DNA from 2 places in the Gottfriedia sp. OAE603 genome. Region 1 is predicted to be linked to the other one. Evidence: predicted binding sites of a transcription regulator. Region 1 holds the regulator's gene; the other holds the start of a gene.
What was found. The regulator NrdR, encoded in region 1, represses ribonucleotide reductase genes. The targets are predictions, from matches to a motif close to AACACNATATATNGTGTT.

Region 1 (16,864 bases):
TGATCTCTCATAATTTGAAGTGCAACCCTTGGACCACGGTCTGGCGTTATTCTTTCAGCACGCTTAAGAACATTAGCCGCTGTTAATACTTTCGACAAATCAACATCTTCTACAAATCGTTCAACATATTCATTTGCTGGATTAACCATAATTTCTTCTGGCGAACCAATTTGAATGATATGACCATCCTTCATTAGTGCAATCCTGTCACCAATTCTTAATGCTTCATCAAGATCATGGGTGATAAAAATGATTGTTTTTTTCATCGTCTCTTGTAATTCTAACAGTTCATCCTGCATATCTTTTCTGATCAATGGATCGAGCGCACTGAAGGCCTCATCCATAAGCAAAATATCCGTATCACTCGTCAGAGCTCTCGCAAGACCAACCCTTTGTTGCATACCTCCACTTAGTTGTGAAGGATATTGATCTTCATAACCTTTTAATCCAACAATTTCTAAAGATTTCTTTGCTTTTTCAGTTCTTTCTTGCTCAGAAATATTTTGTATTTCAAGTCCATATTCCGTATTTTCTAAAACCGTTTTATGTGGGAATAATGCAAAGTTTTGAAAAACCATACTAATCTTTTTTCGACGTACATCCCTTAACTGCTGTGCATTCATTTTCACTATATCTTCATCGTCAATTAAAATTTGACCAGTTGTTGGATCAATTAATCGATTTAACATTCTAATTAATGTCGACTTCCCGCTGCCTGATAAACCCATTACAACAAAAATTTCACCTGGGTAAATTTCAAAATTCGCATCATTTACACCAATTGTTGCGCCAGTTTCTTTTAAAATATCTTTTTTTGAGTAACCTTTCTCAAGTAGTTTTATGGCATTCTTTGGCGATTTACCGAAAACCTTCGTCACATTTTTCACTACAACTTTTGATTTCATCAACTCACCTCGATTTAAAATTTTTAATACAAATCCTTTTTCAATACAACTTGCTTTTATGTTGAAGGCAGCTTTTTAAAGAAAGAATATTCCAAAAAATATTCATGCAATAACGCACGCAAAATAAAAGTAGCCAAGTACTTAAAAAGTCTTGGCTTGCTACTTTATTATCTCTTTTGGAAGAAGAAATGACGCTCCAAGATACAATTAAAAGTAGTTGAAAGTTTATCTGCTATTAATGTTAACAGTAAACTATGACAAAACTATTTCAGAACAATGTTAACAAGGATACATTTGATTACAGACTTTCAACCAAATTATTCCATTTTTTCAGTCATATTGTTCTAAACCTCTTTGACCTTAGTGTTTTGCTCCTGTCAATAAATATTACGAAATAGTAATATTCGTTAACTAAACTTAATGAAAATCTAGCTTTCCCCACTAAAAGCTATTCCCAAAAAACACCTATTTTTAAATTGAAAACGTGTTAATGAGAGCAATAAGTTCTAGTCACCTTAAAATTATAGATAAAATAAAAATCCCTCAAGATACTTGAGGGATTTGTTTACTTAGCTATAAGTTAAGCGATCAACTGTTTCGCGATCTAAACGTTTAATAACTTCTACAATCAGCTTTACTGTGTTTTCATAGTCATCACGGTGTAGGATTCCAGAATGAGAGTGAATATATCTAGTTGGAATTGTAATGGCAAGCGATGGAACACCTTTCATTGTTATATGCATCGCGCCTGCATCTGTTCCTCCACCAGGCATTGCATCATATTGATAAGGAATGCTCATTTCTTCTGCAACATTTACAACAAACTCACGTAAGTCTTTATGAGATACCATTGAAGCATCATAAAGAACAATTTGTGGACCTTTTCCTAATTTACCTTGAGCTTCTCTTTCTGATACACCAGGCATATCTCCTGCAACACCAACATCTAATGCGAAACCAATATCTGGTTCAATTTTATAAGTTGATGTTTTAGCGCCACGTAGACCAACTTCTTCTTGTACAGTACCAACACCAAACACAATATTTGGATGCTGTTGGTTTTGTAATTGTTCTAATACATCAATCGCAATTGCACAACCAATTCGATTATCCCATGCTTTTGCTAATAATAATTTTTCATTTTTCATTGTTTGGAATTCAAAATAAGGAACGACTTGATCCCCAGGACGCACTCCAAATTCTAATGCTTCTTCTTTACTTGAAGCACCGATATCAATAAACATATCTTTAATATCGACTACTTTTCTTCTAGCCTCAGGGCTCATAATATGCGGCGGTTTTGATCCAATAATTCCTGTTACATTACCTTCTTTAGTTGTAATCGTAACGCGCTGTGCTAGCATTACCTGTGACCACCATCCACCGATTGTTTGAAAACGTAAAAAGCCTTTATCATCAATCTGTGTAACCATAAATCCAACTTCATCAAGATGCCCGGCAACTTCAATTCTTGGCCCATTAGCATCTCCTGTTTTCACAGCAATTAAGCTACCTAAATTATCTGTAGTAACTTCATCAGCAAATGGCGTTATATATTTCTTCATTACTTCGCGTGGTTCATGTTCAAAACCAGCTACACCATTTGCATCTGTTAACTCTTTTAACATTTGTAACTTAGCATCTAAAGTAGACAAGGTCATCCATCCTTTTTTCTAATTAAAGTTTATGTACATTATCTATTATACAATTAGCATATCTTTTTGACAAAATCATAAGAATATTAAATTTTTAACCTACGTCCTTTACTCTTCCCTTTGGACCATCCTGAAAAGTAGCTTTCTTCCAATTTCCAAAAAAGTAATAAAGGATATGACATAATACTGCTACTGTAAATGCAGTTCCAAAGCTCCACCAAATACTTAAAAAGCCATATTGATGTCCTAAATAATATGCGAATGGATTCCGCACTAGCCACATCGCACAAAAAGTAAATAGTAATGGAGGCATAACTGCTCCCGTTGATCTGACAACACCTGAAAGAACTAGCGTTACACCAAATAAGATATATGGCCAAAACATAATATAACTAATTGTCATCCCTAAATCAATTGCATGACCAGTCGTTGGTAAAAATAATGAAAAAGCCTGCTTACTAAATATATTTAATAAAAGAACAAGACCACCTGTCCAAATCACATTAAACAATACACCGATCAAAGCAATACGGCCTATTCTTTCTAACTTCCCTGCACCAATACACTGTGCTACCATCGATGTCACAGCTCCACCAATTGCCATTGCGGGCATTTGAATATAACTTGAAAGCTGAAATGCCACACCAAAAGCGGCTGTAGATTCAGATCCAAATGAATTAACTAAGTGAAAGAGTGCTAAATTCGCTGAAGAAACAACGATCATTTGTAGACCCATCGGTATACCTTTTATGATTAGTACCTTTATTAAGCCCCAATCAAACCTGATTAAGTTTAACTCTTCTTTTTGAAGTCTTAAAAAATACTTCTTCGAATAGATCGTTAACACTAACAAAACAAAACTAAATGTTTGAGCTATTAAAGAAGCAAAACCAGACCCGGATATGCCCATTTCAGGAAAAGGTCCAATACCTTTTATGAAAAGTGGGTTTAATATAATATCTAACCCAACGGATAATAGTAAAAAATAAAATGGTGTTTTCGAATCACCTGACCCTCTCATGATTGCCATCACGAGTGTGTAGGCAAACATAAATGGTGTGCCTAAAAACATCATACGTGTATAAGAAATCGCAAAGTTAATTGCATCACCTGGAGTATTCATTAGCTTTAAAATAGTTGGAGAAAATACAAATCCTATAAAGGCGACTATTAAGGAAAGAGCAATAAATAACGCTAAGCTTGTACCTACTACTCTTTTCGCTTCACTAATATTCTTGGCACCTATATTTTGTGCTATTAAAATAACAGCTGCCATAGAAATCCCAAAAATAGCTCCTGACAAAAAGAACATTAATATATTCGCATTAGAAGTAGCCGCTAATGCTTGTTCGCCTAAAAACTTTCCTACCCAAATTGAATTAATTGAACCATTTAAAGACTGAAGTACATTTCCTAATAACATTGGCATAGAAAAGAAGAATAATGTTCTCGCAATAGGTCCATCAGTTAATTGATTACCGTGTAGGTTTTTTGGTTTAAACATCATATCCCCCATTTCTATAAAATATTACTCTATTAATCATCGTAACAGAACAATTGCAATAATATAAATGATTCACTCATCATTTTATTACATATCCCAATCATAATTCACACTAATTTCATAATTACGATTTGAAGGAAATAATAATTAAGCTTACAATGGTAAAGTACATTTTTAAATACAATCTCTGGAGACAATAATGATTACAACAACTGTTTTATATAAAGAAGCAAAAAGTTTCATTACTCAGTGCTATGAAGAGCTAAATATCGCTGATCGAATAGAAGTACGTTTAAAAGAAATTGAAATAGAAATAAAATCAACTGGTTATTATACACATACCTATGAAGAAATTGAACATGGTGCTAAGTTGGCTTGGAGAAATAGTAACCGATGTATTGGTAGATTATTTTGGGATAAACTTCGTGTTTTAGACGCTCGCCATATAAATGATGATGAAGGTGTTCAACAAGAAATCATTCACCACATTCATTACGCAACGAATGCAGGAAAGATTCTTCCGACAATTACAATTTTCAAACCTAATTTAGGTGAAAATAACAACATTCAAATTCATAACCATCAGCTTCTTCGTTATGCCGGTTATGAAACGAATCAAGGAATTATCGGTGATCCTATATCTATTCCTTTTACAAAAGAGTGTGAAAGTCTAGGTTGGGAAGGTAAGAAAACAAATTATGATATGCTTCCAATTGTTTATTCTATCGATGGACAAGAGAAAAAATGGTTTTCAGTACCTAGGGAAGTCATTTTAGAAGTTCCAATTGAGCATCCTGAATTTGACTTTTCTCCATTACAGGCAAAGTGGTATGCAGTTCCAATGATTTCAGATATGCGACTGGAAATCGGTGGTATAACATATAGTGCTGCTCCATTCAACGGTTGGTATATGGGAACAGAAATAGGTGCAAGAAACTTTGCCGACGAATTCCGTTATAATATGCTTCCACAAGTGGCTGACTTGATTGGATTAGATACGAAAAGAAATAGTACTTTATGGAAAGACAGAGCATTAGTCGAATTAAACATAGCAGTTTTATATTCCTTCAAAAAAAATGGTGTTAGTATTGTAGATCACCATTCAGCAGCTCAGCAATTTCAACAATTTGAAAAACAAGAATCAGCATGCGGAAGAGAACTTACAGGAAACTGGGGTTGGCTTATACCACCAATGTCTCCAGCTACAACGCATATTTTCCATAATAGATATGAGAACAAGATCATCAAACCTAATTTTTTTCCTAATAATAAAACCAATTAAAAAATAATACGTTTATTGCTAAAACTAAATTAAAGCATGCTTAGAAATTTTTCTGAGCACGCTTTATTTCGTTTTAAGACAAATCTCATTTCTTACCTTCTTACTTGTTAATTTTGTTAAAATAAACATATCGATGATTTCAAAATTCAGATAAAAGGGAGAATTCAATGATACTATTTAAAAATGAACAAGTAACCGTTTTTCAAAGCGCATTATTTCAAACAAACTCGACTGTTGTTGAAACTGAGGATTGTATCATAGTAGTTGATCCAACATGGCTTCCGAGTGAAATTAATGTAATTAGGAAGTATGTAGATGAAATTAAAAAAGAACGACCTATTTATTTATATTTTACGCATGGAGATTTTGACCATGTGATAGGTTACCATGCCTTCCCAGATGCAATTACAATCGGAAGTATCAATCTACATAATCACCCTGAGAAGGACATTAAAGTAGGAAAAATTAAACAGTTCTATTTAGATCATTATATTCAACATACAGAACCAATCCGTTTTCCTGAAATTGATTTGATAATCACCGAGGATGGTCAAACATTTAAAGTTGGGAATACAACTTTATTTTTTTATCTGTCACCGGGTCATACGAAGGATGGATTATTTCTTTATATCGATCAGTTAGACGTTTGGATTACAGGGGATTATTTATCTGATTTCGAGCTTCCAATCGTATTTGATAGTGTGAAAAGTTATTATGAAACATTAGAAAAGGCTTCTGAATTAATTACAAACAAGGAATTTTCATTATTGATACCAGGTCACGGTAAAGTAACTGATTCAAAGGAGGACGCAATAAAACGTATTTCCTTTGCAAATGATTATTTAACTCGCCTTAGGCAAGCTGTACAAATGGAAGATGAAGAAGCGATTAGTCTTCTAGAGAAGGAATTTTTATTTCCGTCTGCATTTACGAAGTTTTGTCATGAATGCAATGTGAAGAATATGAGAAGAGAGTATTGTCATTCTTAAAAGGCTCAGTCGATCGTATAGCTTGAAAGTTTAATCAAAAACAAAAAATCCTTAACATCTACATGTTAAGGATTTTTAATGTTATTATTTTAAGTTAGCTTTTGCAGCGTTCGCTAATTCAGCAAATGCTTTTTCGTCTGTTACTGCAATATCAGCTAACATTTTACGGTTAACTTCGATACCAGCTAATTTTAAACCGTGCATTAAACGGCTGTAAGAAAGACCGTTCATACGAGCAGCCGCGTTGATACGAGTGATCCATAATTTACGGAAATCACGTTTTTTCTGACGACGGTCACGGTATGCATACATAAGTGATTTCATCACTTGTTGGTTTGCAACTTTGAATAATGTATGTTTTGAACCGTAATAACCTTTTGCTAATTTAATAACCTTTTTACGACGAGCGCGTGTAACTGTACCGCCTTTAACTCTTGGCATATTATTTCCCTCCTAGATATCTATCTAATCCGTTATCATTCTTATTTCATGTTTGTAAGCATGAAGCGAATACGTTTGAAATCGCCTTTGCTTACTAATGAAGCTTTACGTAATTTACGTTTTGCTTTAGTAGATTTATTAGCGAATAAGTGGCTTGTGTATGCACGACCACGTTTTAATTTACCAGATCCAGTCTTTTTAAAACGTTTTGCTGAACCACGGTGAGTTTTCATTTTAGGCATATCGTGTTTCCTCCTCAAATAAATTACTTTTCGTTTTTAGGTGCTAAGACTAAGAACATACTACGACCATCCATTTTTGGGTGTGACTCAACAGTTGCAACTTCTGCACAAGCAGTTGAGAAACGGTCAAGTACTCGTTGTCCAATTTCCTTATGCGTAATAGCGCGTCCTTTAAATCGAATAGACGCTTTTACTTTATCGCCTTTTTCTAAGAACTTAATTGCATTACGAAGCTTTGTGTTAAAGTCATGTTCATCAATTGTTGGACTTAAACGAACTTCTTTCATGCTAATAATTTTTTGGTTTTTACGGCTCTCTTTGTCTTTCTTTTGTTGCTCGAAACGGAACTTACCGTAGTCCATAATACGACATACAGGCGGTTTAGCCGTTGGTGCAACCATTACTAAATCAAGGTTAACGTTTGAAGCTAACTCAAGAGCCTCTTGTTTTGTCTTGATTCCAAGTTGATCTCCGTTAGGACCAATTAATCGAACTTCACGAGCACGAATTCCATCGTTTACCATCATGTCTTTGCTAATAGTAAAACACCTCCAGGGTATTGTAAGAATTACCTTAATTTGTTTCATTGAAGCAAACCTCAAACTCAATAAAAAAGTGTGGGTATATAAATACACCCACACTGACAGTATCAAAGTAATAATGATTCTGTTACCTGACAACAGCCTACAGCGTCATCCAGGTGAGAAGCGGGTGCTTCTACTTCAAACAAATAAGTATTCTTTTCTTACGTTACTATAACATAGCGACAAGATGTTGTCAAGATTCGTATGTTTTATTCGCAACGAAATTTATTATAGCAAAGAAACTTATTTATGACAATCATTTTTTTATTTTCATAAAATTCATTTCGATTTTTCTTGTGTAAAGTCTTGTAAAGTATGTATGTGTACCCGTTCTTGAAAGATATTTTGTAATGTAACAATTAATGCTAAATCTACGGTTGCAGTGTATAAATGAATTATTTTTGGTGCGATTGCAGCTAATGGTACAATCAGTTCATTATCAATGTATTCTCTGTTTTTAACACCTTTACCATACTCTTTTAATAACTCTTTTGAAATTGGTAATAGTAAATGATCATACACACTAAATTTTCCATCATATACAATATGGACATTAGGGATCAGTGAATCTGATTTTAATACTTGTTGTCTTAAATTTTCAATTAGGTTTTGATATTCATTTTCTAATTTGTATTCATCGATTGCGATTTCACATACATAAGCAAGCTGCTTATTATACTCTTTTAAACGGAATGTAATGAACGAATCAAAGCTAAAGCTTATTCCATCCTTTACATATTGAATAATTGCGTTAGTAATCAATTGCTTGCTCTTACGTATTTTCTTTTGGTTTGGTACACTTCTTCTTGTTCCTCGTAATAAGGACTGTGCAATTGGAATGATTTGCTGTTGTTCAACTTCCTCATAGAAAAAAGATGTATGTAAAATGGATTGAATCCACTTATCTTCTTTTTGAAGTAAAATAAATTGTACTAGCGTTGGCACTAATATACTTTTTATTAATTCTTCAGTATTTTGAGGAAAAGTAATTAATATTGTATTCATTTTGTGTTTTCTTAGAAAGTATGGTCTCGATTGATTTTTTAAGCGTTTTTGTAGTCGGTCGTAGACATAAGCTGCATCAATGGGTTCATTGAAAAAAATTTCAATCACCCTGTTCCCCCCTTTCAAGCACCACCTAGTCCTATATATATTAAGAAGAGAATTAAAAAATGCCGTAAAATCACTTTGAATCGTGATTTTACGGCATTTTTGTTTTTAAGATGTGAAATGTCTACGATTTGAACCAGAAATACTGATTGGCTTTGCTAAATATTTAACACGATCTACAATGCGAGCTGCTTTTACTCGTTCTTCTTCTCCGCGCTGTGAATATGTCAGATGGTGTTCTAACTGAGTTATATCTGCATTTGAAGTAAAAAATGTCGGTAATTTTTCTAGCATGCGATATTGAAGAATCGTACCTAATATCTCATCCCTAGCCCAACTTGACATTTGTTCTGCCCCCATGTCATCGAGCATCAATACTTCAACTTTTTTAACAGCTTCTATTTTTTCTTCTAAAGTACCTTCACTAATTGAGCTTTTTAATTCACGTAAAAACTCAGGTAAATAAACAAGCATTGATGAAATTCCTTCTTCTGCTAATTCATTTGCGATTGCACCAAGGATATATGTTTTCCCTACACCGAATGGGCCGTGTAAATATAGCCCTTGCATCATTTTTCCTTTTTCATAACCCATAATAAATTGTCTTGCAGCTGAAATAGCCTCAAAACGTCCAGAATCATCTAAAGATAGATTTGACATAGATGCTTGTAGCACATCTTTAGGTAAATACAGACACTTGATTAAAGCTTCATGCTTTTTACGTTGATCATTCTTTATGCCATTTGGACATCGATCATACTGAACATCAATTCTTTTTCCTTGTATGATTAGATGCGGATGATAACCTTGAACCAAATTTTTACACCCTTCAAATGTAGGGCAATCATGACACTCAACACTTTGACCTATATACTCATAAAGCTTATTTAAGCTTTTATCAATCATATCATCTGTAATTTCATTTTTATTTTGAATTAAAAATGGTGCAACTTTTGGGTGACTGCGGACTTCATGTCGCATTTTTTCAAATGTATCTTGGAATTGTTTATTTTTCATTAATGCAGTGAATGCGTTTTGAATTGGTTCCATTTCGTCCTCCCATTAACGTTTTTTCTTATTTTTGAACATCTCAAGTTCTTTTTCTAATCGTTTTCTTTCTTCGTCAACTGAAGAATCATTTGTCACTGCAGTAATCGGAGCTACACTTTCTGCATTTGGCTGTAACCAATCTGGGACGATTTCTGTACGAATTGCTTTATTTCGTCGATTACCAGTTCTGGCCTTAGCAACAGTTGTCCCTTGTCTTGTCTCTTCAAACTCTTTTCGAGCTAGATCCATCGCTTGCTTAACTGTTGTTACACCTTTTCTTGCCCAGTGGCTTGCGATTTTAATAACATAATTTCTAGATAATTTTTTATCTAAACGTATCATTACATAGTCAATTAATACATTTGCTACCCCTGGAAGTAACTTTTGATCAATCATAATTTCTTCTATGATTTTTAAATCTGCCTCACTTGGCTCTGCACCACCAGATATTTCTTTTAAATATTGGCGAGGTGAGATTGTTTCGAAGCATTGAATTAGTTTTTCTTCCTGTGTAGTTGGTTCAGCTTTCAGCTCTCTATGCTGAATTGGTTGAACCTTCTCAACAATCGTAGGCAATGCTTCATGATGTTGAAATTGATACCATTCTCTCGCTTCTAAACGAAGTGATTCAGTATTAATTTTATTCTCATCGTTTAATGCACGCATGACAATCGTTTTCATTTGAATTGGATTAATACCATATAAAAAAGCTAGCTTTAAAATTGTTTCTTTAACTTCTGCAGTAAAAGAACGTTTTGGAACAAATGAATCAGATAAACCATCTAAAAATAAATCATAATCAAACTCTTCCATTTTGACAGAAATTTTTAAAGGTTGTTGCTCTTTTAACAACCTAGTATTCTGCGTATCACTTTGAGTTATCTCATTATTTTTTTGTATTTCATGTAGTTGTTCCATTGTAACAGTTTGAAAAACGGAATCAAATGAACTAGAAATATCACGATAGCCCTCTTTGGAAAACGCTTGTCTACTAAAAAAGTTTTTCGCTCGTTGATATTGAGTTTTACCGATCGTTTTGAAAAGGAAGATATTTAATATAGGATCTTCAAAAAAAGAATGGGGATCAAGCGGAGATTGAAGTTCATAAAGTAACTTCTTAGTACCTTCTTCAGACCCTTCATACACTTTAAGTAAACCGATTCCCTCTAACATTAACCTTTGCTCATAAATTGTCTTTAAATTTGTTCTCATCCCAAGCATTAAAGAATGATGTGTTAAATTATTTGGATTGAGGTCTGTTTGTTCACATTCACTCCATAAAGTCATGTACAAGCTTAATGCCTGGCTACCAATGATAGGTTGATACAACATCGTTAATACCTGTCTGTGGAAATTATGTAAATATCCTGCAGCCAATACCGTGTATGGATCTGCAGGCAGAACATCCATCCAATGTTGCTTTTCAATAGACATTCAAACAATCCTTTCTTGTATCAAAAGAGCGAAGTACTAATCGTCCTTACCTCGCTCTTTGTTAATTAAATCTTTTAATTCATCAATGAATACATTTATATCTTTGAATTGACGATAAACTGATGCAAATCGAACATATGCAACTTCATCAACTTTAGATAAATGATCCATTACCATTTCACCTAAAACTTCACTTGGAACTTCAGATGTTCCACTATTTTTTAATTCTTTTTCTATATTATTAATAATGCCTTCAAGTTGAGATAATGATACAGGGCGTTTTTCACATGCCTTAATAAGACCTCTTAACATCTTATCTTTACTAAACTCCTCACGAGCTCCCTCTTTTTTCACAACTAAAATAGGATTATCTTCTACTCGTTCAAAGGTAGTAAAACGATGCTGACATTCTTCACATTCACGTCTTCTTCTAATTGATCGACCTTCATCTACCGGTCTGCTATCAAGTACTCTTGTCCCATTATAATTACATGTTGGACATCTCATCGTTTCATTTCAACTCCAAACACAGTTTTGTTAAACAGACTATTATAACTCTATACTATAACAAAATTCAAATAAACTAAAGCAAGAAATGTGGAGGCGACTGGTCAGCTGCGACAAGCATAAGACAAATACCAGTGAAAGTGCTTTTTACTTTCATTGGGATTTGGCTTATGACCTCGAGCAGCTAGGAGCCGGAACTAGACACCAAGAAATGTGGAAGGCGACTAGTCATAAGACAAATCCCTATTTTCTCTACAACTTTGGGAACATATTTCGCACTCCATTTTTATAGACGAAAAAAGAGAGGTGAATAATCACCTCTCTCCATTTTTTTAGTTACCACTAACAACTTTTACTTTATTAACTTGAATGGGACCCATTCCTCTAGGTAGCTCAACATTTTCACGCGTATCAGCTTCAAGAGCCTCAGCGATATAGTTTGCAGCTACATTTGGATCAATTCTATCACCGCAAGTGTAAACATCAATACTTGCATAACCATGCTCAGGAAAACTGTGAATAGTTAAATGTGATTCTGAAATGATTACGACACCACTAACGCCATGAGGAGCGAACTTGTGAAAAGCAACTTCACGAATTTCTGCACCAGAACGTAATGCAGCATCAACAAAAGTCTCCTCAATAAATTTCATATCATTTAATTTTTCTGTGTTACAACCCCATAATTCCGAAATGACGTGACGACCCATAGTATCCATATTCATTTCCCCCTTAAATAATTTTACATGACTCCTATTGCAAAAGTATGATCAACTACCACGGGGGAAAGTTAGTCCAAAGAGGTCCTAACCCTTTAAGTAGTTAGTTATACTTTTAGAAGTTCACGAAAGTTAGTATACTTTTTTTAAATTTGAATTGCAAGATAAATTTCATTTTTTTGTAATTTACTAGTTTAAATGTTAAAAAAATATGTATAAAACAAGCTATGTGCTTGAGTGCCAAGCATTCTTGCAAACTTCGAAAAGACTAGCCGACATTAAATCAGCTAGTCTTTTGTATTCGCTTACATTAGTTTGTGAAATTACGTTTCTTAATTTTGAACTGGTTCAAGTTTAGAAATTTTAGAAGCAACAATTGACACTAAGTCAACTACACGTCTAGAATAACCCCACTCATTATCATACCAAGCTAGTACTTTCACTTTTGTACCACCAATTACCATTGTTGAAAGTGAATCAATGATTGCAGAATGTGTATTACTGTTAAAATCAATTGATACTAATGGTTCATTACAGAATTCAATGATTCCGTGCATTGAACCTTTAGAAGCAGTTTCAAATACTTCATTTATTTCTTCTACTGTTACTTCTCTTTTTAAATCAACAACTAAATCTACAAGTGATACGTTTGGTGTAGGTACACGTAATGCCATACCATGTAATTTTCCATCTAAATGAGGTAATACTTTTGAAAGTGCTTTAGCTGCTCCAGTTGTTGTTGGAATGATTGACTGGCTACAAGCACGAGCTCTACGTAAATCCTTATGTGGATTATCTATATTTTTTTGATCATTTGTAAATGAGTGAACTGTCGTCATTAATCCATTTACAACTCCAAATTGCTCATCTAATACTTTGACAACTGGCGCTAAACAGTTCGTAGTACATGAAGCATTTGAAATCACATTGTGTTGTTCTAAGTCTAATTTTTCATCGTTTACACCAATTACAACAGTTATATCTTCATTTTTACCTGGTGCAGTTAGGATAACTTTTTGAGCTCCTGCAGTTAAGTGCATTTTTGCTTTTTCTGCGTCATTAAATTTCCCAGTTGCTTCGATCACGATATCTACATTTAGTTCGTTCCATGGAAGTAACTCTGGATTTCTCTCACTAATTAGGTCAACACGTTTTCCATCAACAAGTAAGTGATCTGTGTTCGCTATAACCTCACCGTCAAATTTCCCATGAACAGTGTCGTATTTAATTAAATGCGCTAAAGTTTCAGCTGGATAGCTAGCATTTATCGCAACGATGTTATAATCTGCATTTTTAATTGCTTGACGGAAAACCATGCGTCCAATTCGACCAAATCCATTTATTGCTACATTTACCATAAGTAAACCCCCAATTAAGTTATACTGATTTATTATATCCCCTTAATTAGTATAACACATAACGCAGATTTTGGTTAAACTATTTACATTATTTCTATAAATTATTTTATTTTTTTTAATAAATCCATTACCTGTTTTTTTGTCTCATCTAGATTTCCATTATTATCGATCACAAAATCTGCTCTTGCTTCTTTTTCTTTAACAGGTATTTGAGATGAAATTCTACTGATTGCTTCTGCTCTTGTTAATTGATTTCGATTCATTAATCTACTTAACTGTGTTTCTTCATTTACTGTAACGACAATAACTTTTTCAACGAAATGTACTAAATTACTTTCATATAATAGTGGTATGTCCATTATGACAAGAGACTCGCCGTTTGCTAAATATGTATTGGTTTGCTCTAACATAACTCGTCTTACTTCTGGATGTACAATGGAATTTAATTGTAAGCGCTTTTCTTTGTCATTAAAAATAATGCTACCAAGTAGAGGGCGATTAATCTCTCCATTTTGTAGGACGATCTCCGGACCGAATGCCTCAATAATTTTCATATAGGCAGGTTGTCCAATTTCAACCACTTCTTTTGCAATGATGTCTGCATCGACAATTGGTATGTTACATTCCTTTAAAAAATTTGAAACTGTACTTTTTCCACTAGCAATACTGCCAGTTAAACCAAAAACTTTTCCCATTTATATCTTCTCCTCACAAAGTTATAGAGGTACCAAATGGAAGAAACTCCATTCGGGTACACTCTAACAGATTGAACTCATTACATTTTCATTAATCCTAGTAAAATCAAGAATACACCTGGTAAAAAAGTTAATTTCTGTAGCCAACTATTTTGTGATAGAACATTACCTAATTTCATACCAAACAATAAAAATAGCGCACTGGCAGTTGATGTTACGGCTGCTGTTAATAATGGTGAAAATCCAAGCATCGATGCTCCAATACCAGCTCCAAACGCATCAAGTGATAGTGCAAAGCCTAATAACATCGCTTCTAATCCATTAATACTACCAGAACGGTCTAAGTCTGCCGCTGTAGGCTTTTTGAGTATTTTGACAACAATTCCGAGCACTTCAATTTCGAAATTGATAATTGTATCTTCAGAATCAATTTTTTCCTCAATAACTGAATTTGACCCTTTATTTGATCGGTAAAATTGATATAAAACCCATAAGCCTATACAAACTAGTACAAATCCACCAATTCTTTTCGCTATGATTGGGGAGAAAAAATTAGTAACCGCATGGCCAATCCCCATTGAGGTCATTAAAATGATCCCTGAACAAATTGCAATTGTGATAATTGATTTCATAGGGATCTTAACTTTTCTAAGTCCATAAGTGAAACCAACACTACAGCTATCTAGGCTTAATGCACATGCTAGTAGAATTAATGATAGCATATTTACCATAAAAATAGGCTCCTCTCTTTCGTACTCACGTTATAGTATGAAAGAGAGGAACCGTATGTTAATTTTTTTTAGGCTGACAGATTGGACAATACGAAGTCCCTCTTCCGCCTACTGTTATTTTTTCAATTGGTTGACCACAAGTTACACATTCTAAACCTTTACGACCATAAACTTTAATTATCTCCTGGAAAGTACCAATTTTCCCTTGAGAATTAACATAAGATCGAATCGTACTCCCACCTAGATCAACAGCTTCCTGCAATGTTTCAGTGATGATCCTTGCAAGTTCTTTAATCTGTTTTGGCTTCAATGCTGATGCAATCGTTTCTGGATGAATACCGGCTCTAAATAAAACTTCGTCAACATAAATATTCCCTAGACCAACTACTAACTCCTGATCCAGTAAGACTACTTTTATTTTTCTATTTGACTGTCCAATTTTCGTCTTCAAATACTCAGCGTTAAATTCATCTGAAAAAGGCTCTGGGCCAAGCTTAGCTAAAGGTGGCTGGAATTGTTCTTCACCTTTTACAAATAAATGCATAGTACCGAATTTACGCACATCTTGATAACGAAGCTCTGTATCATCATCAAATAAAAACCTCACATGAGTATGTGCTGCTACAGGCTCATCTGCTGGAAAGACGCGATACTTCCCTTCCATTCTAAGGTGTGAAACAAGAGTAAAATCCTTTAGCTGAAATAAAAGAAATTTTCCTCGGCGATGAATATCCTCAACAGTTTGTCCTTGCAATAATAACTGAAATTCTTCAATATCCTTAGGTTGTTTAATGATATTTTCCCATGAAACAATTACTGAAGAAATCGTCTTTCCAACGACTAAATCAAATAATGTTCTTCTTACCGTTTCAACTTCAGGTAGTTCTGGCATTTACATTACTTCCATTCTATTTATTTTGCTTCAAACCATGATTCACCAGAGTTGTAATCGACTTTTAGGGGAACAACTAACTCAACAGCATGTTCCATAACTTCTGGTACTAGTTTTTCTAAAATAGCTAATTCTTCTTTTGGCGCTTCTAAAATTAATTCATCGTGTACTTGTAGAATTAATTTAGCTTGAAGCTTTTCAGATTTTAAGCGCTCATCTAATAAAATCATCGCTTTTTTAATAATATCCGCTGCACTTCCTTGAATAGGTGTGTTCATTGCAGTTCGTTCAGCGAAACCTCGAACATTAAAGTTTGAGCTTGTGATTTCAGGAATGTAACGACGTCTATTTAAAATCGTACTAACAAACCCATCTAATTTAGCTTTTTGAATGATATCTGACATATAATCTTTGACTTTAGGGTAACTAGCAAAATATTTTTCAATAAAGATAGAAGCTTCTTTACGTGTAATACCAAGCCCTTGAGATAAACCATAATCACTTATTCCATAAACTATTCCGAAGTTTACTGCTTTCGCTTGTCTTCTCATATTACTAGTTACTTCGTCCTCGTTTACATGAAATACATCCATAGCCGTTTTTGTATGAACATCAAAATCATTTTTAAATGCTTCCATTAGGTTTTCATCTTGTGCAATATGTGCAAGAACCCTTAATTCGATTTGAGAATAATCCGCTGCAAAAATGACCCAGTCTTTCTTTGAAGCAACAAATGCTTTTCTAATTTTTCTTCCTTCTTCCAAAC
Region 2 (16,864 bases), 2.0 Mb from region 1:
ACGCGCCCAACGGCAACTGCCATCCCACCTAGCGTCATAATATTTAAAGTAATATCCAATTCTAGTAAGAAGATTGATGTAATTAATAATGATAATGGAATCGAAATAATTGCGATAAAAGTTGCTCGGACATTTCGTAAAAATAATAACACTGCAATCGAAGCAAATACTGCACCTAGCAAGCCTTCCTTTACAAGTGATTCAACAGATTGTTTTACACCTTCTGCAGAGCTATAACCTACTTTATAAGAAACTTCTTTCTTATACTTATTGAGTACGTTTATCACTTTATCTGCTACTGCTACTGTATTTGCATCTTGTTTTTTAGTAATCGCCATAGAAATCGAATCTTTTTCGTTATATCTAATTAGTTCATCTTGAGAAGTAATCGATTCAATCTTAGCTACATCACTTAATAAAACTTTTGGTTGTACTGTTTGTGATTCATTAGGAGTTGTGCCAAAGGATGTAATTTGTAGTTCTAGATCTTTCAATTTTTGAATGGTATCAAGTTTTTCCTCAATTCGAATAGGAACTTTAATATCACCATCAGTAATTTTTCCAGCAGGGAATGAAAGGAATTTTGCGTTAATCTGGTCTTTAACGGTTGATAAAGAGAGCCCTAATTTTGCGATTTTTTCTTTATCTAATTCAATAGATAGGGAAGTCGATTTTCCCCCACCAATAGAGACACTGTTTACACCTTCGATTTTGTTTAATGCAGGAACAATTTCCTCATCTAAAACCTTTTCAATATTTGAACCTTCTTTTGAAAATACTGAAAGATAATAGATTGGGAAGGAGCCGAATGAAAAACGATCAACTTTTGATGTTACATTTTCAGGTAGGCCAGCTTCCTTAAGAGTTGAATTAATTTGTTGTTCCACTTTATCCATGTCTGTATTAAATGGAAATTCTAAATTAATGACAGAAACACTTTCAAATGACGAGCTTGATAAAGTTTTAATACCCTCAATTGATTTAAAAGAAGTTTCAAGTTTCGTCGTAATTTGTTCATTTACATCCTCTGGTGCTGTTCCAGGGTATACTACTTGAACAGAAATAGCCGGAAATTCAATATCTGGAAGCTCCTCAACCTTTAATTTTGAATAAGAGTACAACCCACCAAATATTAATAAAAATGAAATAATAAAAACAGCTACTGAATTTTTTAAACTAAACTTTGTTAAAAAGTTCATTCAATACCTTCCTTTCTAAATTGAGGTGAATAAATCAATCGTCATTAACAAAATGAATTTTTGAAGTTCACCAAATTTCAAATGCTATTTTTTACATGTGAATTTTGTCTAAAATATGTAAAAATGAAAGATTACATATAATCTACAATTTTGTGAAAGGATAAAAAACGAAATTACTTAAGGGGGTGGAATGATGACAAAATCTAAAAGTGAAAAAGAACGTTTTTGGAATGAAAGAAAAACGAACCAACAACCACATGAGAAAGTAAAATCTTTTAAAGAATTGGACAAAGAAACTAAATAATATAATATTGCTCCTTTCAATTTTTTTAGTTTTGGTTTTATGTCCAAATCTGAAATATTTATCCAATTTACTCACATTAACAAATGTAATCATAAAAAAAAGTCCCGTGATGCACACGGGACTTAAGGATGATTTGAAACGCTTATTATTTTACAAAATTCAAAAAAATGTAGAAGTATGTAAGTACGGTTTCTATTATTTTGTTATTCTCTAAAATACAACAAAACATACAATTTATAATCTGTTTAGTTTATTAATCTCAACAAGAGGTAGTAACTGACTATTTATTATTAAATTAAAATGTTACTCCGACCACGAAATGCGCTTGTTAAACGTCATCTATTGAACAATTATTCTGCGGTTCTTACAATTTTATAATTTTTATGGTTAACAACTGTAAGCGGTTCCATTTCTAAATCTCTAAAGTTTTCCATTATCGATATGTCTACTATGACAGAATTTTTATTCACTTTTTGAACTCTTCCTTTTAACCCTTGTTTAAACTCAATGATATTTCCAGCTTCTGCAATTTTCATGAGCGTATCTCCTAATAAAAAGTTTTCATTTTACACCTTCTATAATGCATGAAAACGGTTTAAAGGTAAAGAGAAAATTGAATATTTTTTACAATTTAGTCAATTTAAATTCAAAAATATGTTTAAAAATTACAAGAAGGGTAAAAAATGGATGTAGCACTTTTTGGAGGTTACTTTCTTGAAGAAATGGATTGAAGATTTACAGTATGATTTAGAAGAAGAAATAAAAGAATTTGTTGGCAGTAATACTTTGATTGGTGATCCTATTTTATTTTTTGATCAGATCATTGTCATTCCAGTTTTTGAAATGGTCGTTCTACTAGGTGAGGGACATGCAAAAGCTCAATTTGAATGTCTTGGTACTGGATTGGAATTAATACCAAAAGCATTTTTAGTCATAATTGATGGAGAAATTGAAGTCATTCTACTTAAGAATGAAGATTCAAATGTATTTGTCACAGAGAAAGTTTTAGATGTAACAATTTAGTTTTCATATAGTAATATCTTTGATAATGTTAGATGGAAGCATTATAACAGTAAGATCTATTATTAAAGGGTGAGAATATGGAACAAAATGAAATGCTGAATGGTATTGAACAACTTAAAAACGGTGAAATTGCACAAATATTGATCAAAAAAGAAGATTTTTTAACATTTAGACAAATTATTGTGAATCGAGAGGACTTTAAACACTTCCGAGGAATTGCTCAGCATGGTGGCGATGTAATTTATACATATATAGAAGAAGCTAGAAGTTAACAAATATTTAAAAATATATAACTTTTTAAGAAGTACTCAAGAAACCTATTGCAAAAAAAAAAAGTTTTTTTGACTTTTTTCTTGTTTTGCAAGGCGTTTATGGGTATTTTTTTTATGTTTCTCGGTATGGCTCAATTGACAAAAAAATCGTTTTACACTTTATTGCACTCTTCTCCATAATTTGTTAAATTTCTCTTATTGTTTCATTCTGAGTGAGATTGTCGAAATGTTTATTTTCACATTTAGGAAACTATATATTGTGTTTGTTCTAAAAAGGTAATACAATATGTAGGTATATAACATGAGATTTTTAAATATTCATAAAATATTCTTACATATAAAATGAGGTGATCCTATGGTGATAGTTTACAGTTCAATGACTGGCAATGTTAAGCGTTTTGTCAATAAAATTAGAATGCCGTCAATTCAAATAAAAGATGGACTAAAAATCGAAGAACCTTATATTCTTGTAACCTACACTACTGGATTTGGAAGTGTTCCAGATAATGTACATCATTTTTTGGAGAAAAATTCAAATTATCTAAGAGCAGTAAGTGCAAGTGGCAATCGAAACTGGGGAGATATGTTTGCAGCCAGTGCAGATAAAATCGCCAAAACATATAACGTACCGGTCTTGTCAAAATTCGAAATGTCAGGGACAAGTCGTGATATACAATATTTTCTTGAGGGAGTGGAAAAGCTTGAGACATATTGAGCTGAATAATGAATTAACAATTAAAAAGGATGGTTTTTTTGATCTTGAAAAAGATAAAGAAGCGTTACTTTGTTTCCTAAAAGAAGTAGAAGATAGAAAAATTCAATTCTCTTCTGTTAAAGAACGCTTACAGTATATGACTCAAGAAAACTATTATTATCAGGTAGAATTAGAATACTCCCTTACTGAGATTGAAAGAATGTATGAACTAGTTTATCAAGCTGGATTTACTTTCCAATCATATATGGCAGCATCTAAATTCTTTAAGGACTATGCATTAAAAACAAACGATGGAAAGTTTTATTTAGAAGGATATGAAGATCGAATTGCGATCGTTGCTCTTTATTTAGGACGAGGCAATATTGATAAAGCATTAAATTTGGCGAAAATGATGATTCAACAAAACTATCAACCTGCTACTCCGACATTCTTGAATGCTGGTAGAAGTAGAAGAGGTGAAATGGTTTCATGTTTCTTACTTGAAATGGATGATAGTTTAAACTCAATTGGTTTTCAAATTAATACAGCAATGCAGCTTTCTAAAATTGGCGGTGGCGTTGCACTGAATTTATCTAAGCTTAGAGCACGTGGAGAACAAATCAAAGAAATTGATAACGCTGCAAGTGGTGTTGTTCCTGTAATGAAGCTATTAGAAGATTCATTCTCATATGCAAACCAGCTTGGCCAACGTAAAGGTGCTGGTGCAACATATTTAAATATTTTCCACTGGGACGTAATTGAGTTTCTTGATACGAAAAAAATTAACGCCGATGAGAAAAGTCGAATTCAATCTTTATCGATTGGATTAATTGTTCCAAATAAATTCTTTGAACTTGCAGAAAAAAATGAGCCATTCTATGTATTTGCACCTTATACGGTTTACAAGGAATACGGCATGCATTTAGATGATATTGATATTGATGAAAAATACGATGAACTTCTAAATAATGATAAAATTAAAAAGAAAAAACTTGATTTATCAGCTCGTGATTTATTAGTTAAGATTGCGGCAATTCAACTTGAATCTGGTTATCCATACTTAATGTATAAAACAAACGCGAACAACCAGCATGCTTTAAAAGATATTGGCGAAATAAAAATGTCAAATCTGTGTACTGAGATTTTTCAATTACAAGAAACATCTGAGATCAACAATTATGGATCAGAGGATGTAATCAATCGTGATGTTAACTGTAATTTAGGTTCATTAAATATTGTGAATGTAATGGAAAATAAAGCAATTAGAGAATCAGTTCATGTTGGAATTGAAGCATTAACGGCTGTATCTGATATGACTGAAATTGAAAATGCACCTACTGTTAAAAAAGCAAATGATGAACTTCATTCTGTTGGTTTAGGTGCAATGAATTTACATGGTTACTTTGCAAAGAATGGAATTGCTTATGAAAGTGAAGAAGCAAAGGATTTTGCACGTACATTCTTTATGATGATGAACTATTACTCAATAGAAAAGAGTATGTTTATTGCAAAAGAAACTGGAAAAACATTTAAAGACTTTAATAAAAGTGAATATGCAAAAGGTACTTATTTTGAAAAGTACAAAATACAATCTTTTGAACCGAAAACAGAAAAAGTAAAAGAATTATTTAATGGAATTTATATTCCGAATGAATTTGATTGGGTTACATTAAGTAAGCAAGTACAAGCATATGGTTTATACAACAGCTACCGCTTAGCAATAGCTCCTACACAATCAATTAGCTACATTCAAAACGCTACTTCTTCAGTTATGCCAATTGTAAATGTAATTGAATCTAGAACATATGCAAATTCAACAACTTATTATCCAATGCCTTATTTATCACAAAAAAGCTTCTGGTATTACAAGTCGGCTTACGATATTAATCAATACAAATTAATTGATCTAATTGCTGAAATCCAACAACATATTGATCAAGGAATCAGCTCTATATTATATGTAAATAGTGATATTTCAACCCGAGAACTAGCAAGATATTATATCTATGCTAATAAAAAAGGCTTGAAAAGCTTATATTATACGCGTACAAGAAAATTGAGTGTGGAAGAGTGTATTAGCTGTTCAGTCTAATCAATACTAAAAAGCACAAAATGTATAGAAAATATAACGATGATATGAAAATTTAATGAGTAAGTCTTTGGGAAGCTCGTATATAGAGAATGTTATTGATACTACATCTATATATTCGGGCTTTCTTTAGTGAGTAGGGGGTCATTTTAGATGAAAGCTGTAAACTGGAATAAAAAAGAAGATGATTTTAGTTTAGTATTTTGGAAGCAAAATTTATCACAATTTTGGACTGAAGAAGAGATTGTTGTTTCGTCAGATAAGAATACATGGAATACACTTACAAAGGACGAGCAAGATACGTTTATAAAAGTGTTGGGTGGATTAACTTTATTAGATACAAAACAAGGTGGAGAAGGGATGCCACTTATTTTAGTACACTTGAAAAATTTACAAGCGAAAAGTGTACTAGCATTTATGGGTGCAATGGAAGAAGTCCATGCGAAAAGTTATTCACATATTTTTACAACGCTTGCAACTGAAGATGAAATTGATCACCTTTTTAAATGGATCGATGAACATCCAATCCTAACGAAAAAATCTGAGTTGATTTCTTCATATTATTTAAATTTATTAAAGCGCGACGTATCTTCAGAAGAATTATATATGGCAATGGTAGCTAGTGTATTTTTAGAGAGTTACTTATTCTATAGTGGATTTTTCTATCCGTTATACTTAGCTGGCCAAGGAAAAATGACGGCAAGTGGTGAGATAATTAACCTGATTCTACGTGATGAAAGTATTCACGGCGTATTTGTAGGTATACTTGCACAACAAATTTATGATGAATTTTCAGATGAACAAAAAGCTCGACTATATAAAGAAACCATGTCATTATTAGTTCAGTTATATGATATTGAATTGCAATATACCGCAGAAATTTATGAATCTATCGGTTTAGTTGACGAAGTAAATAAATTTATTCGTTACAATGCAAATAAGGCATTAATGAATTTAGGATTCGAAGGATATTTTGATGAAGAAGATATTAATCCTATTGTCTTAAATGGACTAAAAACTGATACAAAGAATCATGATTTCTTCTCTGTAAAAGGAAACGGGTATGTAAAAGCAGTTACAGTGGAAAAATTGACAGATGAGGATTTTATTTTTGAATTTTAAACATGTTGGGAAGTATGAAATATGAAGGCATTAGTTTTTAGAGAGTTTGGTTCGTCAGATGTATTAACGTATGAGGAAATCGCTAAACCAACGATTTCAGATGATGAAGTATGTATTCAAATGAAAGCTGTTGGAGTTAATTTTGCAGATATCTATCGTCGTAAAGGAAATTATCATTTAGCAGGGAATCCACCTTATATTTTAGGTTATGAAGGTTCTGGTATTATTTCTGAAATTGGATCTTCAGTAACGGGATATAAAGTAGGTGATCGAGTAGCTTTTGCTGATGTACCTTATGCAAATGCAGAATATGTTGCAGCGAAAGAAACGCATATTGTACCAATCCCTGATGAAATTAGTTTTGAAATTGCAGCATCTGTTATGCTTCAAGGTTTAACTGCACATTACTTAGTCAATGACAGTTATCAAATTAAACCAGGTGATACTGCACTTGTTCATGCAGTTGCAGGTGGTGTAGGTCAATTACTTACTCAGATGATTAGATTAAAAGGTGGAGAGGTTATCGGATTAACTTCTTCAAATGAAAAAAAAGAAAAAGCACTTTCTATTGGTGCTAGTGAAGTACTATTATATAACGAAGATTGGGTTTCATTAACTAAAGGATTAACGAAAAAGAAAAACGGTGTAGACGTAGTATATGAATCTGTTGGTTCGACCATTATGAATAGTTTTGAAGCAACAAAAGTTCACGGAACAGTTGTTTTTTATGGAATGGCCGGTGGAGACCCAGTTCATATTGATCCTAGAATGTTAATGGATACTTCAAAAACATTAACAGGTGGAGATTTATGGAATGTTCTTGTTTCGAAAGAAGAAAGAATAAATAGAAGTAAAGAATTGTTTAATTGGATTGCAACGAAACAAATAAATGTTCAATCCCCAACTATTTTCTCATTAAAAGATGGGAAGCTTGCTCATGAATTGTTAGAAAGTCGTAAATCAACTGGTAAAATCATTTTAACTGTTTAAAGAAATTTTTTATTTTCCTCTTATATGTAAGATAAAGGGGGAGAAAAAAATGGAGCTTTGGATCAGTATGATAAAAGAAGTTGGATTTCCAATTGGAGTTACACTTTATTTACTATATCGTATAGAACAAAAACTAGATCATGTGATTTTATCCATAAAGGAATTACCAAATCAAATGTATCATTAATAAAGAATAACATTAGCCATTTTGCTGTTGCAGAATGGTTTTTTTTATATTTAGGCTTTACGGTATTCAACTATCTTTTTTAACAGACCATATATAAAAAAAGAAAAAAATAGCATCAAGAGATGCTATTTTTTATTGTCATGATTAATTGGTAAAGAAATCGTAAATTCTGTTCCATTACAACTACTAGCAGCAGTTATAAATCCGCCGTGATTTTGTATTAATTTTTTTGTAAGTGATAATCCTAGTCCAGTACCCTCATCCTTTGTAGAATAGAAAGCATCAAATATAAATGGTAAAACAGTCCTAGGTATACCACAACCATTATCTTTAAAAATAATCACTATTTCATCATCAATCACATGAGTTTCAATTGTAATGAGTAGATTTCCGTCTTTCTTAGCGTCCAATGAATTATGGAAAAGGTTAAGAAAGACTTGAACAAGTTGATTTCTATCAAAGAAAACTTTATATTTATGTAATTCTTCAGAGAGGTTATACCTTATATCAACATTATTGATGACCGTTTCACTAAAAAACAATTGTTTTATATAGTTTAAGAGAAAATCGTTTAAACAAACTGGTTCAGGCTTATAAGGGGCATTTTTCGTGATCGATAAAAAGTCTGTAATGATGCCGTTTGCACGATCTAATTCAGGGATTAATAGGTCATTAAATAATTGTTTGATTCTCTCGGGTGCTTCATCTTGAACAAATTGAAGATATCCTCTAACAGTCGTAAGTGGGTTACGTACCTCATGGGCAATACCAGCGGCTATTCTACCAGAAATGGCTAGTTTCTCGGAATCTCTAGCATCATTTAAAAAATGAAATATACCAATAACACTTTCAATTTGATTATTCATATCACGAATAATCCTTGTATTCACGATTCCATAGTTTTTATTTAAAATCTCGTGATGATAAATTTCTTTTCCTGAATAAAGCGTGTTAAGAAGTGCAATTTCCTTATCTTCAATTCTTAGTAATTCTCTTATATGTTTACCTACGTATTCATCAATATTTACTTTAAAGTCTCTGGCACATTGTTCATTATAAAACTGAATGATGCCCTTGGGATCTATAAATAGAATATGATGTGGGATGGCATCAAAGATTGTTTGAAGAATTTCTTTATTTTTTAACATGAATGAAGAAAAGGTAGTAGTAATTTCATCTTGAAATTCAGTTCTATTGAATGATAATGAATGTTTATTAATTAAATTTAAATAATTTTCTGAAAAAAATGAACCTGGTGTAATCGAAGAAATAATCTTTTCATAAATCTTTACTTTTTCCTCTAATTTAGCAACTTTAGCTTTTAGATCATTTACGGTGTCCGTATTCATTTACACTATACTCCTATTTCTACTAAAATAAGTTTATACTAAACATAATTATATCAAATAATTCTGTTTATTTTTATTGATATTAGTAATAATTATATAATAAAAAATGTTTTATGGGAGCGGTTTATGGAAATTAAAATTGGCGTAACTGGATGGGGCGATCATGAAAGTTTGTACCCTGAACGTATCCATTCATCAAAAAAACTCCGACAATACTGCAATCACTTTCCAATAGTAGAGATCGATTCATCCTATTATAGTATTATGCCACAATCAAATTATCAAAAGTGGGTGAATCATACAACGGCTGATTTTTCATTTGTCGTTAAAGCATACGGTGGAATTACTGGACACGCTAGACAGAATTATTCAAAGGAAGAACAAATAAAATTATTAAAGCCTTTTCTTGATTCAATTCAACCTTTAATTGAAAACAATAAACTAAAGGGTGTCCTCTTTCAATTTCCACCTTGGTTTAATTGTAAAAAGGAAAACGTGGAATTTTTAAGAACAATTAAAAATGAGCTAACATCTGTCCCAGCAATATTGGAATTTAGGAATCAATCTTGGTTCTTTCCACAATATGCTGACCAAACACTATCCTTTATGAGTGAAGAGGGGTGGATCCATTCAATTTGTGATGAACCTCAATCTGGAATGGGAAGTATACCAACTGTTTTACACCCAACAAACAAAGAGCTAACATTAATTCGATTTCACGGAAGAAATGTTCACGGATGGAATCATAATGGACAAGAGAACTGGCGTGAGGTTAGATATTTATATCGATATAATCGAGAAGAACTCAGTGAGTGGGTCGATAAACTGGAAATTTTATCAAAACATACGAAAGAAATATGTATTCTATTTAATAATAACTCAGGTGGAGATGCAGCTGATAATGCGAAGGAATTAATGAAGCTGCTTGGTATTGAATTTGGTCCATCCTCAACCGAGCAGCTTGAATTGTTTTAATTTTAATTGGCTAATTTCTATAGGATTTTTACTTTTTGGATTTAAAAATACAAAGACAAAAGTTAAGTTTAATTTGATTTACGTAATAAATAAATAGCACTTATGTTAATCAGTAAGAATGCAACAAAGGCTAACATAGGAATCGTTATAAAACCAAATAAATTTAAGTAATCACCAGTACAAGGAACCGGTCCACATTGTGTGGCAGATTCTTTCATAGCAGGTACTTTTTGGATTAGGATATGATAAATCGAAATAAACATACCTATCACTGATAATGGCAAGATATAAACAATGTCCCTTACTTTATTTTTATAAAACGCAATTCCGATGATAAAAACAATAGGATACATGAAAATACGTTGATACCAACATAAAGAACAAGGGGTCCAGTGATTAATAATTGAAAATGATAAACTACCTAGTGTTGCTATAATACTCACAACCCAAGTAAAAAATAAGATTGATTGATTTTTTTTCATAAACTACCTTCCTAATATTAAAATTGTTAGTACTATCATTGTACAATCGTTTATGAAAAATGTGGAATAAAACAACATATAAAAGCTTCATTAAATGAATAAAAAAACCTGGAATTCATGTCCAGGCTTTTTTTGTTCATTTTTATTTAGCGATTGCAGCGTCTAAAGCGATTTTGATCATATCATTAAACGTTGTTTGTCTTTCCTGTGCTGAAGTTTCTTCACCAGTAAAGATATGGTCACTTACAGTTAATACCGTTAATGCATCAACATTATATTTGGCAGCAATTGTGTATAATGCAGTCGTTTCCATTTCTACTGCTAATACACCATAATCTCCTAATTTTTGTACCATATCCATGTTTTCTCTATAGAAAACATCTGCTGTTAATACATTACCAACTCTAACGTTTAAACCTTGATTTACTGCACCATCATATGCCTTCTTTAACAGATCGAAGCTAGCACATGGTGCATAGTCAAAACCAGGGAATGTTAGACGATTCATATTAGAATCCGTACATGTTGTCATTGCAATAATAACGTCACGAACTTTAACGTCTTTTTGAATTGCACCGCACGTACCTACTCGAATTAATTTTTTTACGCCGTAACTATTAATTAACTCGTTAACGTAAATACCAATTGAAGGGATCCCCATTCCAGTACCTTGTACTGAGATTCGTTCACCTTTATATGTACCAGTAAACCCAAGCATTCCACGAACTTCATTATAGCAAGTAACGTCTTCTAAAAACGTTTCTGCAATATATTTAGCTCGTAAAGGATCTCCGGGTAATAATATTTTGTCGGCTATTGCGCCTTGTTCTGCTCCAATATGTACACTCATTGTAAAACCTCCTAAAAAATCTAAAATAGATAAACTATCTGCACTCACACTTATTTAGTTTTTACATTTCAAATAAAAAACATTCTCAATTGAACTGATACTTAAAGGAAAAAAGATAGATCACGTAGTACTTATTAAGTATAGAATATATGAAAAACAAAATAATCCAGTTTAGATAATTTATGGGAAAGTTTTATTATTACATAAGAAACAAAATAATGAAAGAGGTTACAAAAAAAAGTCGATTTTCAATAAGTAGCGCATATTTAGCGAGTGAATATGAAACTTCTAAAGGGAACCGAGTTCAGATGAAACCAAGATAAAATTGATAGATTGAACAATCAAAACCATATTAGAAACATCCTTCAAAATTGAAAAAACAAATCTATTTGGTAAGAAAGCATGGTTTATGAAAACAAAATATCAGATTACTTTTAAAACTTTCCAACCTAAAAATCATGAAATTGTCCAAGTCTAATATGTAAAATATGTTAGTTCTATATATAAAGGAGAATAAGAAATGAAATTTAGATATATAGCAACTTTATGCGTAGGTATATTAGTTTTCTTAATTTTAGGTAATAGTTTATTGAAAGGTAATAGTCGTTTATCTAACGGTAATAGTAAAACGAGTGAAATACTTGTACAAAAAGTAAAATGGGATTTAGGTGTCGGAAAGGATTCACAGGAAGTAAAAATTTATGCTAAGTCAATGAGTATAGCACAGCGTGAGAAAATCAAACTTTATATTAGCTCAGATCATCTTGATACATATAAAATTATCGAGCCTGTTTATAAAGGGAATAATCGTTTTGCATTTAAGTATCCTTTTAAAAAAAAATCAACATATTATATTAGTGCTTACTTAAATGAACAAACAATTGGTTCGAAGATATTTCAAGACGATAAAGAAGTTGATTTAGAGCTATACCCAACTTCAATTTTAACGATGAAACAACCAAAATATCATGTTACATTACTGTTTAACTCGTTACAAACAAAAAAGAATAATGTCCTCACCTTTCATTTTAATCAGTTTAAAAGTCATCATCCTAGATTAAAAAATCATCAAATTTATGTTGTAAGTGAAGATGGCTCATTTTTTAAATCTCTAACAAACACTTCTAAAAAGACTAAGCTAAAATATGAATTAACCTTCCCGACAGAAGGGATGTATGTATTATTTTATGAATTTGAACTAAACAATAAAAAAGAGTACTTTCATTATATAATAGATGTAAAAGACAAAGTAAATTAAGGAGTCAATGATGCACAACATACTTAACAATTCTAAAGTTTTTGTATTTGATTTAGATGGAACCCTATATGATGGAACAGATCATTATGATTACTACGCAAATCTTTTATCAAAAGAAATAAGTGAAAATAAAAGGGATCTTTTTCTGAAGGATTATCAAAAAATAAAAGACATGGACCATGCATTAACAATAGGAAAGGTATATGATTCAGAATTGGATTATATTATTACACTTGATCCAATCACGATGAAGCCGATTCAAGTACATACATGGGACGGACAACTAGTATCAAGAGAGAAATTACCGAAAAATTATGATGAACAAAATCTTTTTAATTTACCATTTATTCCTGTTGGTGATGGATGGTGGCTACCACTTGTAACTAGTTACCATTACGGTGCAAGAGATGTGTATCATTGTTATGATCGAACAAAAGAATATATGGCTACAAGTGAATTTGTTATACCTTATATAAAAGGTTTAAAAGAAGCCTTGCAATCAGTTAAACATGAAAAGCATTTAGTGTTGTTAACAAATTCGGATCGAGAGGATGTTACAAGATTACTGAAACTTCTAGGTTTAACAGATCTTTTTGATTTAGAAATTACGGATGGGAAAAAACCATTAGAAACAGAGAAACATCTGAAAAATATCTTAAAAGAATATAATGTAATGCCACATGAAGTTGTTTCGATTGGAGATAACTTTATGAATGAAATTTCACCAGCTTTAAAGCTAGGGATGCATGGAATCTATATTTCAAATCAGCCGTTTGAGCAATTTAGTGAGACATTATTAGTTGTTAATCGGTTAGAAGACATATTTAAAACGCTGTGATCGATTGCAGCGTTTTTTTGTTTTTATTGATTTAGTTTCAAGGAAAATTTAATAAATTGTTATTAGCATTATACATACTTTTGTTTTTACAAAGAGAAAATAATAGTAGGAGGAAGTGAAATGGACATGAAAAAGAAACGATATTCTCTACTGCTCTGTCTATTAGTCCTTTTTACAACTTTTTTAGGTGGAGAAAAAATTGATGCTAGGTCAGTGAATTATGGATATATTACTCATCCTTTACTAGTCTATTTTTTTGATGTAGGTCAAGGTGATAGTATTTTTATGAATCTACCTAATGGAAAAACAGTGCTGATTGATGGTGGAGATGTTGAACATGGGAATGCAGTCATAAAAAAATTGAAAAAACTACATATTGACAGAATTGATTTGTTAATCAGTACACACCCTGATATTGACCATATTGGTGGCTTGTTAAAAGTAATGAATCAAATAAAAATTAAAGCGATCTTAGATAGTGGAAAAAAGTATAATTCACATTCGTATTATCTATATAAGAAGGAAGCTTTTCAAAAAAATATTCCAATACAAATCGCAAAAACAAATGACAAAATAGAGTTAGATCCTAATATCGATATGACTGTATTAAATAGTGGAAAACCATCTAGAACAAATAATGATAGTTCAATTGTTTTAAAAGTGGCTTATGAAGAAATTTCAATTTTATTAACAGGTGATATTGAAAGTAAGGCCGAGAAACGATTAATCAAAAATGAAAATATTGATGCACAGGTACTAAAAATTCCACATCATGGTTCTCGTACGTCAACGTCAGAATCATTTCTATTTGCAGTAAACCCATCTGTAGCAATTCTTTCGTATGATAAATTCAACATATTCGGACATCCTCACCGATCTGTCATGAAACGATTAAGGCATTTAGGGATTAAACAATTTGCCACTGTAGATTATGGTGACATTGAATTATCAACAAATGGAAAAAAATTATATATTGAAAAAGAAGAAGTATTAGTGAATCCATAGTGGTTTGATATGTACTTTTTCTTTTTTTTGGCTGATTTCCTTATAGTTGCTTTTTTAGAATGTGTTTGTTGATTACAACTCCAGGATGCTCCCTTTCCGCGGGGCGTGAGTTGAGCCTCCTCGGCTAGCCTGCGGGGTCTCAACTTTCCCGCATCTCCCACAGGAGTCTCGCACCTTCCGTTGTAATCAACTTTCATTTATAAAGTCGTTCTATTAAAGATAAACAAAATTCACAATATAATAAACTCGTTAGGTAGTATAGACAACTAGGTGTATATATCATAAAATAAAAAAGTAAGAAAGTAATCAATCAAACTATATCGAATCAGAATGTGATTTAGGAATAAGTAAACACTATTTTCTAAATTAAACGATGATGTAGATCCCTCGTATAAGGAGGAGGAAATGATTTGAAGTCAATTATTAATGTGAAAATTTATACTGGTAAAGAAGTAATTGAAAATGGATTTATTCGTTACGAGGAGAAAATAATTTGTATCGATCGAATGGAAAAATTCGTGGAGCAAGATGAAGAAATAGTCGATGGAACTGGAACAATCGTAATTCCAGGTATGATTGATATTCACATCCATGGTGCTTATGATGTAGATGCTATGGATGCAAATCCTAGTTCAATCTTAAAGATGAGTAAAGAAATGATGAAAGAAGGAGTTACGACCTTTTTTCCAACAACGATGACTCAATCTCACTCAAATATCAAAAATGCTTTAAGTGCTTTAAAAGAAGCAAAAGAACTTGGTGGTCACTTTGAATATATACACTTAGAGGGGCCTTTCGTAAATAAGAAAAGAGCAGGGGCGCAACCCCTTGAGTATATTGTAAATCCTGATGTGGATTTATTTAAAAAGTGGCAAGACACTGCAGGTGGACTCATTAAATTAGTTACTTATGCACCTGAAGTAGCAGGAGCAAAAGAGTTAGAACAAGAACTTCAAAAAACAGGTGTTATTGGAACAGTCGGGCATTCTGATGCTATTGGGGCAGATTTTGCAGATAGAAAAATTACCCACGCAACACATTTATACAACCAAATGAGACCAATGCATCACCGTGAAGTCGGTACAGTTGGTCATGTTTTACTTGATGATCAGGTTATGGTAGAAGTTATTCCAGATGGAATTCATATTCATCCGGATATGGTTAAACTTGCTTACCGTTTAAAAGGTGCGAAAAAAATTAGTGTCATCACCGATGCGATGAGAGCAAAGGGTTTAGCTGATGGTGAGTATGAATTAGGTGGTCAGCCGGTATTTGTAAAGGAAAAAAGTGCAAGATTAGCCGACGGTACTTTAGCAGGCAGTATTTTAAAAATGGATGATGCATTTAGAAATATAATGAAATTTACAGGCTGTACCCCTGAAGAAGCAGTTCAGATGACATCGGTAAATCAAGCTGAGGAATTTGGATTAGTCAACAAAGGCGCATTAGAGGTAGGAAAAGATGCGGATTTTGTTCAAATGACGACAAAATATTATGTAATTGATACAACCAGACTTGGTAAATCTATGGATGAGGTGAAATAAATGAACGTAATCGTAGTAAAGAATGCAGAAGAAATTGCGAAAGTTGCATATGAAAAAATAGTAAAATCTTTTGAGGGTAAACAGGAATTTACATTAGGATTGGCAACTGGAGGATCACCTCTTGGGATTTATGACTTATTCCGTCAACACAAACCAAATGTATCACACGTAATGACAGTAAACCTTGATGAGTATGTAGGATTAGCAGAAGATGATCAAACGAGCTACCACACATATATGGCTGAGCAACTTTTTAATCACTTACATTTTAAAGAGAACCATTTACCAGATGGAAATGTAAAAGACCTTGATGAGGCATGTAAAGAATATGAAGAGTTACTTGAAAAACATCCAGTTGACCTACAGTTATTAGGATTAGGTGAGAATGGTCACATTGGTTTTAATGAACCAGGTACGCCTTTTAATACGCCAACACATATCGTTGAACTGACAGAATCTACTCGAAATGCTAATAAAATTTATTTTGAAAATGAAGAAGATGTGCCTACACATGCGGTAACGATGGGAATAGGATCAATTCTTCGTGCTAAAGAAGTTATCTTAATTGCTTCTGGTATAAAAAAAGCAAAGGCAGTAAAAGAGATGCTTCATGGGAAAGAAGATATTGGTTGTCCAGCAACTGCACTTCAAAAACATAGCAATGTAACAATTGTAGTTGATGA

Region 2: the regulator NrdR is predicted to act here: its motif matches at 3,045-3,062, upstream of nrdI (class Ib ribonucleoside-diphosphate reductase assembly flavoprotein NrdI).

The regions. Positions count from the first base shown of each region.
Region 1 is NZ_JBEUNN010000001.1:3,236,811-3,253,674, forward strand. Features, by position in the region: gene ABID96_RS16540 (quaternary amine ABC transporter ATP-binding protein) at 1-905, opposite strand, end outside; gene ABID96_RS16545 (M42 family metallopeptidase) at 1,475-2,533, opposite strand; gene ABID96_RS16550 (MATE family efflux transporter) at 2,655-4,064, opposite strand; gene ABID96_RS16555 (nitric oxide synthase oxygenase) at 4,264-5,346, shown strand; gene ABID96_RS16560 (MBL fold metallo-hydrolase) at 5,514-6,335, shown strand; gene rplT (50S ribosomal protein L20) at 6,420-6,776, opposite strand; gene rpmI (50S ribosomal protein L35) at 6,818-7,018, opposite strand; gene infC (translation initiation factor IF-3) at 7,042-7,545, opposite strand; ribosomal protein L20 leader region at 7,622-7,747, opposite strand; gene ytxC (sporulation protein YtxC) at 7,882-8,715, opposite strand; gene dnaI (primosomal protein DnaI) at 8,821-9,762, opposite strand; gene ABID96_RS16590 (replication initiation and membrane attachment family protein) at 9,775-11,196, opposite strand; gene nrdR (transcriptional regulator NrdR) at 11,233-11,703, opposite strand; gene speD (adenosylmethionine decarboxylase) at 12,036-12,422, opposite strand; gene ABID96_RS16605 (glyceraldehyde-3-phosphate dehydrogenase) at 12,755-13,780, opposite strand; gene coaE (dephospho-CoA kinase) at 13,882-14,475, opposite strand; gene ytaF (sporulation membrane protein YtaF) at 14,556-15,206, opposite strand; gene mutM (DNA-formamidopyrimidine glycosylase) at 15,265-16,098, opposite strand; gene polA (DNA polymerase I) at 16,119-16,864, opposite strand, start outside.
Region 2 is NZ_JBEUNN010000001.1:1,227,768-1,244,631, forward strand. Features, by position in the region: gene ABID96_RS06080 (efflux RND transporter permease subunit) at 1-1,199, opposite strand, end outside; gene ABID96_RS06085 (DUF6254 family protein) at 1,393-1,503, shown strand; gene ABID96_RS06090 (YkvS family protein) at 1,854-2,039, opposite strand; gene ABID96_RS06095 (hypothetical protein) at 2,218-2,526, shown strand; gene ABID96_RS06100 (hypothetical protein) at 2,604-2,798, shown strand; gene nrdI (class Ib ribonucleoside-diphosphate reductase assembly flavoprotein NrdI) at 3,154-3,513, shown strand; gene nrdE (class 1b ribonucleoside-diphosphate reductase subunit alpha) at 3,500-5,584, shown strand; gene nrdF (class 1b ribonucleoside-diphosphate reductase subunit beta) at 5,735-6,703, shown strand; gene ABID96_RS06120 (quinone oxidoreductase family protein) at 6,725-7,693, shown strand; gene ABID96_RS06125 (YvrJ family protein) at 7,743-7,880, shown strand; gene ABID96_RS06130 (two-component system sensor histidine kinase NtrB) at 8,006-9,229, opposite strand; gene ABID96_RS06135 (DUF72 domain-containing protein) at 9,356-10,204, shown strand; gene ABID96_RS06140 (disulfide oxidoreductase) at 10,273-10,686, opposite strand; gene deoD (purine-nucleoside phosphorylase) at 10,829-11,536, opposite strand; gene ABID96_RS06150 (hypothetical protein) at 12,057-12,794, shown strand; gene ABID96_RS06155 (HAD family hydrolase) at 12,805-13,632, shown strand; gene ABID96_RS06160 (ComEC/Rec2 family competence protein) at 13,753-14,637, shown strand; gene nagA (N-acetylglucosamine-6-phosphate deacetylase) at 15,048-16,181, shown strand; gene nagB (glucosamine-6-phosphate deaminase) at 16,182-16,864, shown strand, end outside.